Posidoniimonas polymericola: one gene and its partner. The protein of the gene in region 1 interacts with the protein of each later gene in a pairwise test. Links are inferred from orthologs where the notes say so. Each region holds a gene or a part of one and is shown in the gene's direction. Other genes may lie near its edges.

Region 1 (6,901 bases):
CCGTTCAGCTTCTTGCAAGACTACACCGGCCAGCAGATTGGCGACTATCAGGTGCTGCGGCGGTTGGGCCGCGGCGCCATGGCCGACGTGTACCTGGCCGAGCAGCTCTCGCTGAGCCGGCAGGTGGCGCTGAAGATCCTCAAGTCCGACCTCGCCAGCGACGCCACCTACGTCAGCCGCTTCCAGCACGAGGCCAAGAGCGCCGCCCAGCTGGTGCACGCCAACATCGTGCAGGTCTACGAGGTCGGCCGCGACGCCGACGCCCACTTTATTGCGCAGGAGTACGTCGCGGGCAAGAACCTCGGCGAGCTGGCCCAGCAGCAGGGGCGGCTGCAGCCCGGCTTGGTGCTGGACATCCTCCGCCAGAGCGCCGCGGCTCTGCACAAGGCGCTCGAGGGCGGGGTCGTGCACCGCGACATCAAGCCCGAGAACCTGATGCTGACCCAGAGCGGCGAGCTGAAGGTGGCCGACTTCGGGCTGGCCCGCCTGGCGGTCCCGTCGCAGCAGCAGCTGACCCAGGTTGGCGTGACGATGGGCACGCCGCTGTACATGAGCCCCGAGCAGATCGAGGGCCGCCCGGTCGACGTGCGGAGCGACCTCTACTCGCTCGGCGTCACCGCCTACCACCTGCTGGCGGGCGAGCCGCCGTTCCGCGGCGACACGCCGCTAGCCGTCGCGGTGCAGCACCTCAACAACCGCGCCGCCCCGCTTGCGGACAACGACCCGCTCATGCCGGTCAGGTTGTCGCAGGTGGTCGAGAAGCTGATGGCCAAGGCGCCCGGCGACCGCTACCAGACGCCCGGCGAACTGGTGGCCGACCTCCGCGACCTCGCCCGCGTCGCGGCCGACGAGGGCTGGGCCGACGGCCCCGAGCACTGGACCTCCATCGACCTCAACGCGCTCCGCGGCGGCGGGCACGCCGCCACCGAGCAGCTCGACACGCTGATGAAGCAGGCCGCCAGGCTCTCGCCCGCCCGCTCAGGCTGGGGACGCGGGGCCGCGATCGTGGTGTTGATGCTGCTGGCGGGGGGGCTCATCGCCATGGCGACCCAGCCCGCTCCGCTGCTCCCGAAGCAGCGCGCGCCGGTCGCCGTTAAGGACGACGTCCTCAGCCAGCTGTTCCACGCCAAGCAGGTCGACACCGAGGCGGCCTGGCTGGCCGTCAAACAGAACTTCTCAGACCTCGACATCCTGCACGAGATGATGGCCGATCAAGGGCTCGCGCGGTGGAGCCTGAAAGAAGGACGCTACGAGTCGGCCCGCGACGTCTGCCTGCGGCTGTACGACATGGCCGGCGCGTCGGACGTCGCGGTGCGAAACTTCGCCGCCGCCGGGCTCACCATCGCGTTTGTCGGCATGGACTACTGGGACCAGGCCCGCGAGACGGTCGGTTGGTTCGACCCCGACTACCGCGCCGAGTTCGAATCCCTCGAGCCGCAACTCTCTCAGATGTACGACGAGGCCCTCAATCGGCTTGACGCCCGGCAGTTTGCCGAGCAGCCGTCGCCCTAGCCGCCACGCTACACCCCAGCGACCGCCTCGTCGCTCTTGGAGCGCTGCCGACGCCGCTTCCGCTCGCTCCGCCGGTGCGGGCCGCTCGGGAGGTTCGGCGAGTGCCGATCCGGCAGACGGCGTGCCCGGGCCTCGCTGAGCTTGTCGCGCAGCATCGTTGCGGCGATGAACGCCCATACGGCGAAGAACGCGGCGCCTAGGATCGATTGCAGCAGGCTGTACGGCAAGGAAGGGCTCTTGGGCTGGGGGTTCGCAGCCTCCGTGTGCGACGCGGGTTAGAAGTCGACACTGTTGCTTCTCATCGTCTCGCCCGAAGCGCTGAATCGAGGGGGGCGGGGCCCGCCGGCAGGGTCGTCGCAACCGTCACGGACGGCCCCGCGGGGCGCTTGGCAGGGGATCGTCTCATGGCCCAGGGATCGCACAGAGGTGGCATAAATAGCCCGCTCGTTTTGGCGATTAGTGCTGGAAGACGGCGGTAGAAAATGCTAGTATGACGCGAAGTGGTGTTCGGGTGTACACTATTCGTCCAAGGCAAGCGCCGCTGGGCGGCACCGATTCCCCTGTTCCCCCCCTATTTTCCCAGGATCTAGCAATGCTGCGTCCTTACGTTGTGGGTGAAATCGAACGGCTCTTGGGAGAAGGCGTCCTCTCGCGGCGCGAGATCGCCCGGCAGGTGGGCGCCAGCCGGGCGATCGTGGATCGCATCGCCAACGGCAGCCGGGCGGGCGTCGGGGTCGCCCCGGAGGCCCACTCGGGCAGCGACTCGGCAGAGCTGCTGCCGAACTACTCGCGGTGCCCTGGGTGTGGGATGCGGGTGGTGCTGCCGTGCGTCTATTGCCGGGCGGTGGCCTACGTGGGCCGCTGTCGACCGGGCCTGGCAGTCGGCAGCGAGCGTCGGGCGGCCTAACCAGCGGCTCTATCCGCTGCAACCGGAGCGACCGCCAGAGGATTCTTGATAAATCTGGCCGCAATCGACGGCCGGCCGGAACGGCGCAAGCGATGTTTGGTCGGCTTTGCCACTTGGCCACGAGACGGCGCGTCCGCCGGGCATAAACACCCCGGACGCGCCGTTGAGGCCGGGGCCTCTTGGCGGTGCTGCCCGCCGCGTTTGCTCGTCCCCGCCGTCGGCCCAATCGGCAGCGCCGCCCCCGCAAAACCGCGCCGCCACTCGGGCGAGATCTTGCAGGATCGCGGGGCAGGCGATTGCTGACCCGCACGCGAACCGGTTACACTACCGGCTCAGCGCGGGGCGCTCAGCAGACGGGCCCCCGCGACCTTAGTTCAACGTGCGGCACGAATTTCTAGCGACATAAACGAAGGAGTCCTCGATGGGTGAGGTAGGTCGGCTGACCGTCAGCGATAAACAAATAGACCTGCCCCTAGTCCGTGGATCCGAGGGCGAAGAAGCCTTCGATATCTCGTCGCTCCGCAAGGAGACCGGGCTCGTCACCCTCGACGAGGGCTTCGTCAACACCGGCTCGACCACCAGCGACATCACCTTCCTCGACGGCGAGCAGGGGATCCTCCGCTACCGCGGCTACCCGATCGAGGACCTGGCCGCCAAGTGCGACTTTGTCGAGGTCGCCTACCTGCTGATCTACGGCGAGCTGCCGACGAACGCTCAGATTGAAGACTTCCGCAACTCGCTGCGGCGGCACTCGCTGCTGCACGAGGACCTGCGGATCTTCTACGACGGCTTCCCCCGCGACGCCCACCCGATGGCCATCCTCAGCTCGGTGGTCGGCGCGCTCTCCACCTTCTACCAGGACCTGGTCAGCCTGACCGACCCGCAGGTCGTCGACACGACGATCCACCGCCTGCTGGCCAAGCTGCCGACCATCGCCGCTTACTCGCACAAGAAGTCGGTCGGCCAGCCGTTTGTTTACCCGGACAACTCGCTGTCGTACTGCGAGAACTTCCTGCAGATGATGTTCTCGGTCCCCAGCGAGCCGTACGAGATCGACCCCGATTTTGTCGAGGCGCTCAACCTGCTGCTGATCGTCCACGCGGACCACGAGCAGAACTGCAGCACCAGCACCGTGCGGATGGTCGGCTCGTCGGACGCCAACCTGTTCGCCAGCATCTCGGCCGGCATCTGCGCCCTGTGGGGCCCGCTGCACGGCGGCGCCAACGAGGCCTGTGTCGCGATGCTCGAACGGATTGTCCGCGACGGCGGAGACGTCAAGAAGTACGTCGACATGGCCAAGGACAAGAGCAACAACTTCCGCCTGATGGGCTTCGGCCACCGCGTCTACAAGAACTTCGACCCCCGCGCCCGCATCATCAAGGCGAGCTGCGAGAAGCTGCTCGCCAAACGCGGCATCGACGACCCGATGTTCGACGTCGCCAAGCAGCTGGCCGACACCGCGTTGTCCGACGAGTACTTCATCGAGCGGAAGCTCTACCCGAACGTCGACTTCTACTCCGGCGTCATTTACCGCGCCATCGGCATCCCGGTCGAGATGTTCACCGTGATGTTCGCCATCGGCCGCCTGCCGGGCTGGATCGCCCACTGGCTCGAGATGCGGCGCAGCCCCGGCAAGAAGATCTGCCGCCCCCGTCAGATCTACACCGGCCCGCAGGAGCGGGCCGTGGTGCCGATCGAGCAGCGCTAGGCCGCTGCCCTGCGCCCGCCTGCCTGGCGGCACGTCGACCAGGTCCTTGCGGGACGGACGCGCCAGCAGCGCTGCGCCTGCGGCCTGTTCAGCCTGTGCGGCCGACGCAAACGGGTGCAGGTTCCCACACGCCCGGCGAGTCCGGGGATGCGTACGCTATGCTTGCGGTGTGCAATTGGCGGACGTTCTCCCCGGGGGCTGTATGCGACAATTCTGGCTGTGCTGCTTCGGCGTCATGCTCCTCGCACCCGAAGCGGTCGCCGCGCCCGAGGGCTACGAGGTCATCCCGTCGGAGATCGAGTTGACGATCGGCCGCAGCAAGCACCTGGTGGCCGAAGGGGTCACCAGCACCGTGCGGATCAACGGGCGCGACGTCCCCGTGAAGGTCGTCCGCCGCCCGGCGAAGAAGCTCAGTGTCGACAGCTTCTCGTTCAGCTACCCGTCGAGTTTCACGCTGCTGAGCAGCGCGAGCGCGGGCGACCCCGAGTCGGCGTCGTGGATGCTCAAGGGCAAGACCTGCCAGATCACCGTGCACCGCAAGGCGAAGAGCACCACCCTCAGCTTCCTCACCGACCACATGGCGGAGTTCTACGAGGGGCTGTCGGACGTGTCCGACCTGAGCCGCGGCTCGGCGACCCTGACCGTCCGCGGGAAACGCCAGCCGGGCGTGCGTTTTACGATGAAGACCTCGCGCGAGGGCCTGACGTTCCACGACTACTTCCAGCTGCCGGTGTCGTCCTCGCGGTACAGCTACTTTCTCGTCATCCACTCCGCGCTGGGCGACTCCTCCGAAGAGCAGGCCCGCAGCATGATCGGCACGACCCTCCGGTAGCGGGCAGGCTGCGTCAATGCGGCGGGTGGGCGGTCTGTTCCACCGCGCCTAGGATCCCGGTAGAATGCGAGAGCGTCCGCAATTGCGGGCCGCCCGCCTCTATTCTCCTGCCCCCTACCGGATCCAGATGATTGAGCTGCCAGCAATTCGTTGGGGCGAGCCCTACGAATCCCTCGAGGTTGACGAGGTCTCGCACTTCTACACCGGCGAGCCCATCGCCCGCGTGCACACGGTGGGCGCCGGCATCATCCGCCGCGACGCCAAAAAGGCCAAGAACGCCCGCCGGGCGCTGCAGGCGATGTCGCCGGCCGAGCTGATCGCCAAGTGCCGCCAGGCGGGCGAGCTGTTCGAGTCGGGCACGCTGACGGTCGGCGACTCGCAGCAGAGCCCGGCCGACTTCATCCAGCAGCAGTCGGCCACCACCGGCATGCCGGTCAGCATGTGCGAGGCGAACGTCTCGAAGAACGCCTTCATGCTGAAGAACCTGGAGAAGGTGCTCGAGTGCCTGACCCGCGGCCTGGACCTGAACATCCTGGCCCGCGGTTACGGCGAGGAGGGCCGCGGGGTCACGGTGAGCTACGCCGCGCAGTGCGACGCGCTCGGCGCCGTGCTCCCCAGCAACTCGCCCGGCGTGCACACGCTGTGGCTGCCGGTCGTCGCCCTGCAGATGGGCCTGGTGCTCAAGCCGGGCTCATCGGAACCGTGGACCCCCTACCGGGTTTACTCTGCTATGGTCGAGGCCGGCATCCCCGCCGAGGCGTTCTGCTTGTACCCGGGCGCGGGAGCCGAGATAGGCGGCGCGATCCTGGCGAGCTGCCGCCGCAGCATGATCTTCGGCGGGCCCCAGACGATCCAGCAGTACGAGGGCAACCCCCGGGTGCAGCCGCACGGCCCCGGCTACAGCAAGATCCTCCTTGGCGACGACTGCGTCGACCAGTGGGAGGACCACCTCGACATGATGGCCGAAAGCGTGCTCAAGAACGGCGGTCGCAGCTGCATCAACTGCAGCAGCATCTACGCCTCGCGGCACACCAAGGAGATCGCCGCGGCGCTCGCCGAGCGGCTCGGGCCGATCGAGGTCCTCCCGCCCGAGGACCCCAAGGCAGAGCTGGCGGCGTTCACGATCCCCGGCGCCGGCCCGGCCATCTGGGCCGCGCTCGAGGCCGACATCAAGGACCCCCAAACCACGCACATGACCGAGAAGTACGGCGAGCGGCTGGTCGAGAAGTCGCCGGTCGCCTACCTGCGGCCGGTCGTGCTGCACTGCGCCAGCCCCGAGGCGCCGGCCGCCAACAAGGAGTACATGTTCCCGGCGGTCAGCGTGGTCGAGTGCCCGCAGAACAAGATGCTGTCGGCAATCGGCACGACCCTGATCGGCACCGCGGTGACCAACGACGAGTCGTTCCGCGCCGACCTGATCGACTCCACCGACATCGACCGCCTGAACCTCGGCCCGATCCCGACCCCGCAGGTCGACTGGCTGCAGCCGCACGAGGGCAACCTGATTGAGTTCCTGTACCGCAACCGCGCGGTGCAGGTAGCGTAGCGGGTGGCTGGCGATCGCGATGCCCCCGCGCAGCGGGGGTGAGCCGACAGTCCCCCTCCCCTTGATGGGGAGGGGCTAGGGGAGGGGTGAAGATGTACCGCGACCGCAACCAGCGCGATTTCGCCCGCAAGCTGCGTTGTGAGATGACCGAGGAAGAACGCCTGCTGTGGCGAGGCTTGCAGCGTCGGCAACTGGGTGGCCTGAAGTTCCGCCGCCAGGCGGCGATCGGCGCCTACATCGTTGACTTTGCTTGCTTCGACCGAAGAATTATTGTCAAGCTCGATGGAGGTCAGCACAACGATCCTGCCAAGCGGCAGTACGGTGAGCAACGGTCAGCGTGGCTACGAACGTAGGGCTACCGTGTGCTCCGGTATTGGAACTTCGACGTGAGTGACG
Region 2 (6,970 bases), 170 kb from region 1 along the record:
AGACGCTCTCCGACGAGGTGCTGAAGAAGATGGGCGCGCTGGAGGCCCGTCAGGCGTTCGCCGACGTGCCCGAGGCGACCACCGACATCCTTGCCGAGGCGGACGCGGTGATCTTTGGCACGCCGACCCGCTTTGGCAACATGGCGGCGCAGATGCGGTCGTTCCTCGACTCGACCGGCGGGCTATGGAAGAAGGGCGCCCTGGTCGGCAAGCCGGGCAGCGTGTTCGCGTCGACTGCCAGCCAGCACGGCGGGCAGGAGACCACCATCACCAGCTTCCACACCACGCTGCTGCACCACGGCATGCTGGTAGTGGGAGTGCCCTACAGCTGCGAGGGGCTGTCGGAGATGGGCGAGATCTCGGGCGGCACGCCCTACGGCGCCACCACCATGGCCAAGGACGACGGCTCGCGGCAGCCTTCGGAGAACGAGCTGTCGATCGCCCGCTTCCAGGGCGAGCACGTCGCGAAGATCGCCAAGAAGCTGGCCGGCTAGGCTGCTCGTGCAACGGCGAGATTCAACCACCACAAGCAAAACTTTAGAAAGTTGAGTCGATGGCATCCAAGGAACCCGAGTCCCACACCGGCGCCGGCGGCGAACCCCACCAGACGGCCAAGAGCGCCGAGGGCCGCCTGACCACCAACCAGGGCGTCCCGGTCAGCGACGACCAGAACACACTGACGGTCGGGCCCCGCGGACCGCAGCTGCTCGAGGACCATTTATTGCGTGAGAAGATCACGCACTTCGACCACGAGCGGATCCCGGAGCGGGTGGTGCACGCCCGCGGCTACGGCGCCCACGGCTACTTCCAGTGCTACGAGTCGCACGCCGAGCTGACCAAGGCGGCGTTCCTGCAGGACCCGAGCGTCAAGACGCCGGTGTTCGCGCGGTTCTCGACCGTGGCCGGCAGCAAGGGCTCGCCCGACACCGCGCGGGACGTGCGTGGCTTCGCCGTTAAGTTCTACACCTCGCAGGGCAACTACGATCTGGTCGGCAACAACATCCCGGTGTTCTTCATTCAAGACGCCATCAAGTTTCCGGACCTGATCCACGCCGTCAAACCGGCCCCCGACCGCGACTTCCCCCAGGCGCAGTCCGCGCACGACACGTTCTGGGACTTCGTCTCGCTGATCCCCGAGAGCATGCACATGCTGATGTGGGTGATGTCGGACCGGGCGATCCCGCGGTCGCTGCGGATGATGGAGGGTTTCGGCATCCACACGTTCCGCTTCATCAACGAGGAGGGCGAGGTCACGCTCGTCAAGTTCCACTGGCGGCCAAAGCTGGGGACCTTCTCGCTGGTGTGGGACGAGGCCGTGGTGATCTCCGGCGCCGACCCCGACTTCCACCGCCGCGACATGTGGAACGCCATCGAGGCGGGCGACTACCCCGAGTGGGAGCTGTGCGTGCAGGCGTTCACCGAGGAGGAGGCCGCCAAATTCGACTTCGATGTGCTCGACCCCACCAAGCTGATCCCCGAGGAGCTCGTGCCGCTGCGGCCGCTCGGCAAGATGGTGCTCGACCGCAACGTCGACAACTTCTTCGCCGAGACCGAGCAGGTCGCGTTCTGCCCGTCGCACGTGGTGCCGGGCATCGACTTCTCGAACGACCCGCTGCTGCAGGGGCGGCTGTTCTCGTACCTCGACACGCAGCTGTCGCGGCTTGGCAGCCCCAACTTCCACCAGATCCCGATCAACCAGCCGAAGTGCCCGATCGCCAACTTCCAACGCGACGGCCACATGCAGACCTTCGTGCCCAACGGCCGGGTGGCGAACGAGCCGAACACGCTCGACAACGGCGCCCCCCGCGAGTGCCCGGAGACCGGCTTCGCCAGCGCCCCGGTCCCCGAGGCGGGCGACAAGATGCGGACCCGGCCGGAGAGCTTCCGGGACCACTACACGCAGGCCCGGATGTTCTACAAGTCGATGCTCGAGGTCGAGCAGGAGCACATCGCCGGCGGCCTGGCGTTCGAGCTCGGCAAGTGCAAGGAGCTGAAGGTCCGTAGGCGGATGCTGGGCCACCTGAAGCTGATCGACGAGGACCTGGCCGAGAACGTGGCGACCAAGCTCGGCATGGTCGGCCAGGCCGACAAGATCGAGCCAGCAGCCAAGGTCCGCGACGCGAAGCCCTCGGCGCCGCTGTCGCAGTACCGCGTGGCGCCGGAGTCGATCGCGGGCAAAAAGATCGCAATCCTGACCACCGAGGGGGTCGACGCCAAGCTACTCAAGGAGCTGCGTGAGGCGGTGGAAGCCGAGGAGGCGACGGTTGCCGTCATCGCGCCGGCGGCCGGGCCGTTCAAGGACAGCAGCGGCCAGGAGGTCACGCCCGACGACTTCCTCGACGGCGCCCCGTCGGCCTTGTTCGACGCCGTGATTGTGGCGCCGACCGACGACGCCGACGCGCTGCTCGGCAAGCAGGCGGCCGCCGCCGACTGGCTGCGGATGGCCAACTCGCACCTCAAGGCGATCGGGTACACCGCGGCGGCGCAGCCGCTGCTCGAGGCCGCCGGCGTCGACGCCGAAGCGAAGGGCGTGGTTGCGGTCGACGACGGCTTTGAGAAGTTCATCGGCTGGGCCAAGCAGCACCGTGTCTGGGAGCGTGCATGACCTTGCGACCATGAGTCCGTGAGGCTATTGCACAAGTCAACCCAAGGAGGAACGTTGTTATGCAAGCATCCCCAAGTCAACCCGCCATGCCCTCAGCTGCCGACGCGCCCGTCTACGTGCTCCGCAACGCCACGGCGGGCCCCGCGAACCCAGACTCGGACCCGCGCGGCCAACTCGAGCGGATGTTCGGTGAGCGGCTGGTGTTTGTCGAAACGCACAACTCCGCCGAGGGCGAGCGGGCGGTCCGCGAGGCGTGCGAGAAAGCGAGCATGGTTGTCGCCGCCGGCGGCGACGGCACCATCAACGCGGTGATCAATACCATGATGCAGCAGCCGTCCCGGCCGCCGCTGGGGCTGATCCCGCTGGGCACCGCGAACAACCTCTGCCGGGCACTTGGGGTGCCGCTCACGCCACGCGAGGCGTACGCCGCGCTCGGCTCGGGCAGGCGGGCAAATATCGACCTCGCCAAGGCGACCTGCGACGGCCAGCAGCAGTACTTCACGTGCGTCGCAAGCGGCGGCAACAGCGACCGCGTCATCGAGTGCCTGCGGCACGAGGACAAGGCCGCGTGGGGGCCGTGGTGCTACCTGCGGAACGCCCTGCCGGTGATGGCCGACCTGACCGGCTACCAGACGCGGCTCGAGCACGACGGCGGCGAGCTCAACCTCAGCTTGTGGAACGTGATGGTCGCCAACGGCAAGTTCGCCGCCGGCGGACTGCAGGTGGCTCCGCGGGCGCGGATGGACGACGGCCTGCTGGACGTGGTGCTGGTCGAGGACGGCACGCCGCTCGATCTGGCGACCATCAGCGCCGAGTTCTTCTTGGGCGACTACCTCGAGGACGACCGCGTCACGTTCTTGCGGACCCGCAAGCTCCGAGTCGAGGCCAATCCGGAGCTCCGCTTCCTCGCCGACGGCGAGACGCTCACCGGGCAGCCGTTCGAGTTCGAGGCCGTGCCGGACGCGCTGGAGGTCGTTATCCCGTAACGGCTATTCGATGGCCGCTTCCGATGGCCGCTATTGGGGGGCCGCGGGCAGCGAGCGGCCGGGCCAGCGGGGGTACTCGAGCCGGCCGATCGGTTCGAATCGCTCCGCATCGGAGAAGTACATCCAGTGAGTGACCGTGATCGAGTGGTCGGTCGCCTCGAGGAAGTTGAACGAGTTCTTCTCCCGCTCGCGGGCGCGGCCCCGGCGGGAGGTGGTGGTGCCGCACTGGCAGATGATGATGCCGCGCTGCCGCTCGGCGCCGGGGTAGATGTCGAGCGAGTTGCCGATGTAGGCGCGGTGCAGGTGGCCGCCCATGATGATGTCGACCTCCAGCGTCTCGAACCGGTCCATCGCCCGTTTGGCCTTCGGCATGACCTCGGTCTGCTCGTAGTCGGGCGCGGGGGCGAAGTGGTGGTGGGCCACGACGATGCGGAGGTCGCCGTCCGGCGCGGCGGAGAGGGCCTGCTCGCAGTAGTCGAGCTGGGTGTTGTGGATGCGTCCGTTGGTGATCGCGCGGTACGGAGAGGCAGAGTTGAGCGAGGCAATGGTCGCCCCGTCCACGTGCAGCGTGCTGTTGAGCTCTCGGCTGATGTGCTCGTGGTAGTTGCGGTAGGGCGCCGTCAGACGCTCCCACACGCGGTACAGCGGCACGTCGTGGTTGCCGGGCGTGACGACGGTCGGAACCTGCGGCAGGGCGTCCAGGAACCGCCGGGCGTCCTGGAATTCGCTTGGCTTGGCACGTTGGGTAAAATCACCGCTGACGACCATCACGCCTGGCTGCAGGTCGTGCGCGGCCCGCAGGGCCGCTTCGCTGACCTTCGGCAGGAAGTACGGGCCGAAGTGGAGGTCCGAAATTTGCATCAGAGAGAGCATGCGTCCTCGTAGGCGTGTGTCGAATCGAATTGAATAACGTCCATGGAAGCCACCGCAGCCGCCGAATACCTCGAGAAGCCCGACCAGTTTCTGACCGATCAGCAGCGGAAGTGGCTCCAGCCGCTGCCGCCCTGGCGGGCGTGGCTGCGGCGGGTGTTCATTACCGCCAACCGCCGGCTGATGCGGCTGCTGTTCCGGTTCTCAGTCGTCGGACTAGAGAACCTGCCGGACAAAGGCCCGCTTATTCTGGCCCCCAACCATACCAGCTCGCTGGACGGGGCGGTGCTGTTCGCCGCGCTCCCCGACCAGACGCTCGACGCGACCCGCTGGGCGGGCCGACAAGGCGCCGTCCTCAGGCACGCGGGGCGGCGGTTCTTCAATAGGTTAGCAAAAACGGTGCCTATCGAGCGGAACACCTCGGCGCTGGCCGCCGCGTCGGCCGTGCTGGGACGCGGCGAAAACCTCGTCTGGTTCCCGGAGGGGACCCGCACCCGCGATGGCAGCCTGCAGCCGCTGAAGGCGGGCGTCGGCCTGCTGATGACGCACCTCGAGGTCCCCGTCGTGCCCATCTGGATAGAGGGCGCGTACCACGCCCTGACGCCGGGCTCGCTGTGGCTGCGGCCGTTCTCGCCGATCGAGGTCCGGATTGGACGGCCGTTTACTGCCGCCGACCTCGATTGCCAGGAGTGCGACGAGCAGCAGCGGGTCGACGCATGCGTCGAAACACTGCGGGAGCGGCTAGAGCGGCTCCGCGATGGCGAGGCGACCGCCGACCCCGCGTAACACCGGCGGGCTGTATTCGTACGAGGGGGCGAGAGCACGAAGGTTGCTTCCCCACCCGAACACGAATGGAGCGTCGTCATGAAGTCCTCGCTACTTGCCGCGGCCCTGCTGCTGCCCCTCTCGTTTCTAACCCCCACCGCGTTCGGCCAGACCGACTCGGTCTCGCTCGCCGACGCGGTCGACGCGTCGTACGACTTCGAGCTCTACGTTGCCGAGCCCGAAACCGCCACCGCGTGGTTCATGCTGTGGACTTGGGAAGACGGTTATCAGCGGGTCAGCTACCGCTTCGACACCAAGGCGGCCGCCGAGCGGGAATGGATCCGCATGCTCCAGCACCTGACCGACCCGCGGCTCGGTTCGATGGACGCCGACAACTTGATCTCGGTCGACTTCTTCGAGGGACTCGCCGAGCCCCGCTGGGAGTATATCGAAACCTACGCCACCCTTGCCGAGGCCGAGGAAGGCGCCCAGTGGTGGGAGGAACGCCTAGGCCTGATCACCGACATCCGCATGGTGTCGACCCTCAAGAAGGCGACCACGCTCAAGACAGTGGACTCGCTCCGCTAGGCGCCGTCGCTCATGCCGACACCAGCATCTCGCCGATCAGGCCCAGCAGAAAACCAGCCACGGCGCCGAGCGATGGCGCCCAGCGGTTCTCGAGCCGGGCCTGGGGCGCGATGTCCTGGAAAGTCAGGTACAGGATGCCGCCCGCCGCGAACAGCATGACCCCCGACACTACCCGCGGCGAATCGGACAGCAGGTGGTAGCCGACCATGCCCGCAGCGGGGCCGACCAGCGCCATCGCGGCGAACGCCGCCACGAGCCTACGGCCCTGCCAGTCGGTTGAGTCGACCAGCTCGCGGTAGCTATTGAATCCCTCCGGCAGGTTCTGCAGGGCGATCAGCCCGGCGAGCAGCGGCCCGGTGTTCTCGCCCAGCGCGAACGAGGCGCCGAGGGCCATCGCTTCGGGGATGAAGTCCGACAGCATCGCCGCGAGCTGGGTCGCCGGCGTGTTGATCTTGAACAGCAAGAGGTCGAGCGCCATGAACGCCACGCCGCCGCCCGCGAAGCACACCGCCACGCCCGCCGGATGCAGGTCCCGCGAGCCCTCCGGCACGAGCACCAGCGCCACCGCCGACAAGAGCGCCCCGCCGCCGAACGCGATCACCGTGTGCCGCAGCTCGTTCTCGAGCCACTGCGGGTGGATCCGCTCGACCATGGCGATCGCCGCCCCGATCGGCATCGCGGCGCCCGCCATCAGTGTCAGCAGGACGACTTCTAGCCAGGTTGACATCGCCTCTCCGTTGCTAACGCAGAGCAGGGGGGATTGGTCGTTTAGGTTGATGGCCACGGGAAGGCACGAACGGACTCAAAAGGCAGCTGGCAGTTCTTTGGCTCGTCCGCAGCGATCTTTTCGTGACTTCTTGTGCCTTTGCGTGGCTATCTAAACCGCCCGCCAAAAGCGGGCTAGCCCTCGGCCAGCAGGCTCGCCTCGAAATCGGCCGAGTACGCCCGCAGCCGGTCCTTCAGAGCGAGCTGCAGCTGGCTCTCGAACCGGTACGGGTTCCACATCATCGCCAGCGTGCGGGTCGGCTGCTCGCCCGATAGCGCCCGGTACGCCCGCTTGGGCGACTCGTCCAGCCGGCGGGCCATGGCCGGGATCATCGACACGCCGTGCCCCAACGACACAAGCTCCTGCACGGTTGTGAGCTGGCTGGTCCGC

What was found.
Region 2: the proteins of Pla123a_RS10995 (region 1) and Pla123a_RS10345 interact in binary tests that used the Escherichia coli proteins (3 or more experiments, as listed by UniProt). The link is inferred for Posidoniimonas polymericola from one-to-one orthologs.

The regions. Positions count from the first base shown.
Region 1 is NZ_SJPO01000004.1:471,113-478,013, reverse strand. The notes cover bases 2,029-4,983. They hold Pla123a_RS10995 (citrate synthase), read left to right. Parts: upstream 2,029-2,840; coding sequence 2,841-4,127; downstream 4,128-4,983. Other genes in these bases: Pla123a_RS10990 (hypothetical protein), read left to right, coding at 4,363-4,959; Pla123a_RS11000 (hypothetical protein), read left to right, coding at 2,105-2,419. In the rest of the region: Pla123a_RS11010 (serine/threonine-protein kinase), read left to right, coding at 13-1,512; Pla123a_RS11005 (hypothetical protein), read right to left, coding at 1,521-1,739; Pla123a_RS10985 (aldehyde dehydrogenase family protein), read left to right, coding at 5,087-6,505; Pla123a_RS24600 (endonuclease domain-containing protein), read left to right, coding at 6,598-6,858.
Region 2 is NZ_SJPO01000004.1:304,766-311,735, reverse strand. The notes cover bases 1,836-4,641. They hold Pla123a_RS10345 (diacylglycerol/lipid kinase family protein), read left to right. Parts: upstream 1,836-2,691; coding sequence 2,692-3,591; downstream 3,592-4,641. Other genes in these bases: Pla123a_RS10335 (lysophospholipid acyltransferase family protein), read left to right, coding at 4,507-4,641; Pla123a_RS10340 (metallophosphoesterase family protein), read right to left, coding at 3,622-4,464; Pla123a_RS10350 (catalase), read left to right, coding at 1,836-2,605. Outside these bases: wrbA (NAD(P)H:quinone oxidoreductase), read left to right, coding at 1-494; more of Pla123a_RS10350, read left to right, coding at 554-1,835; more of Pla123a_RS10335, read left to right, coding at 4,642-5,247; Pla123a_RS10330 (hypothetical protein), read left to right, coding at 5,326-5,814; Pla123a_RS10325 (ZIP family metal transporter), read right to left, coding at 5,825-6,541; Pla123a_RS10320 (LysR family transcriptional regulator), read right to left, coding at 6,715-6,970. UniProt on the Escherichia coli protein: In vitro phosphorylates phosphatidylglycerol but not diacylglycerol; the in vivo substrate is unknown.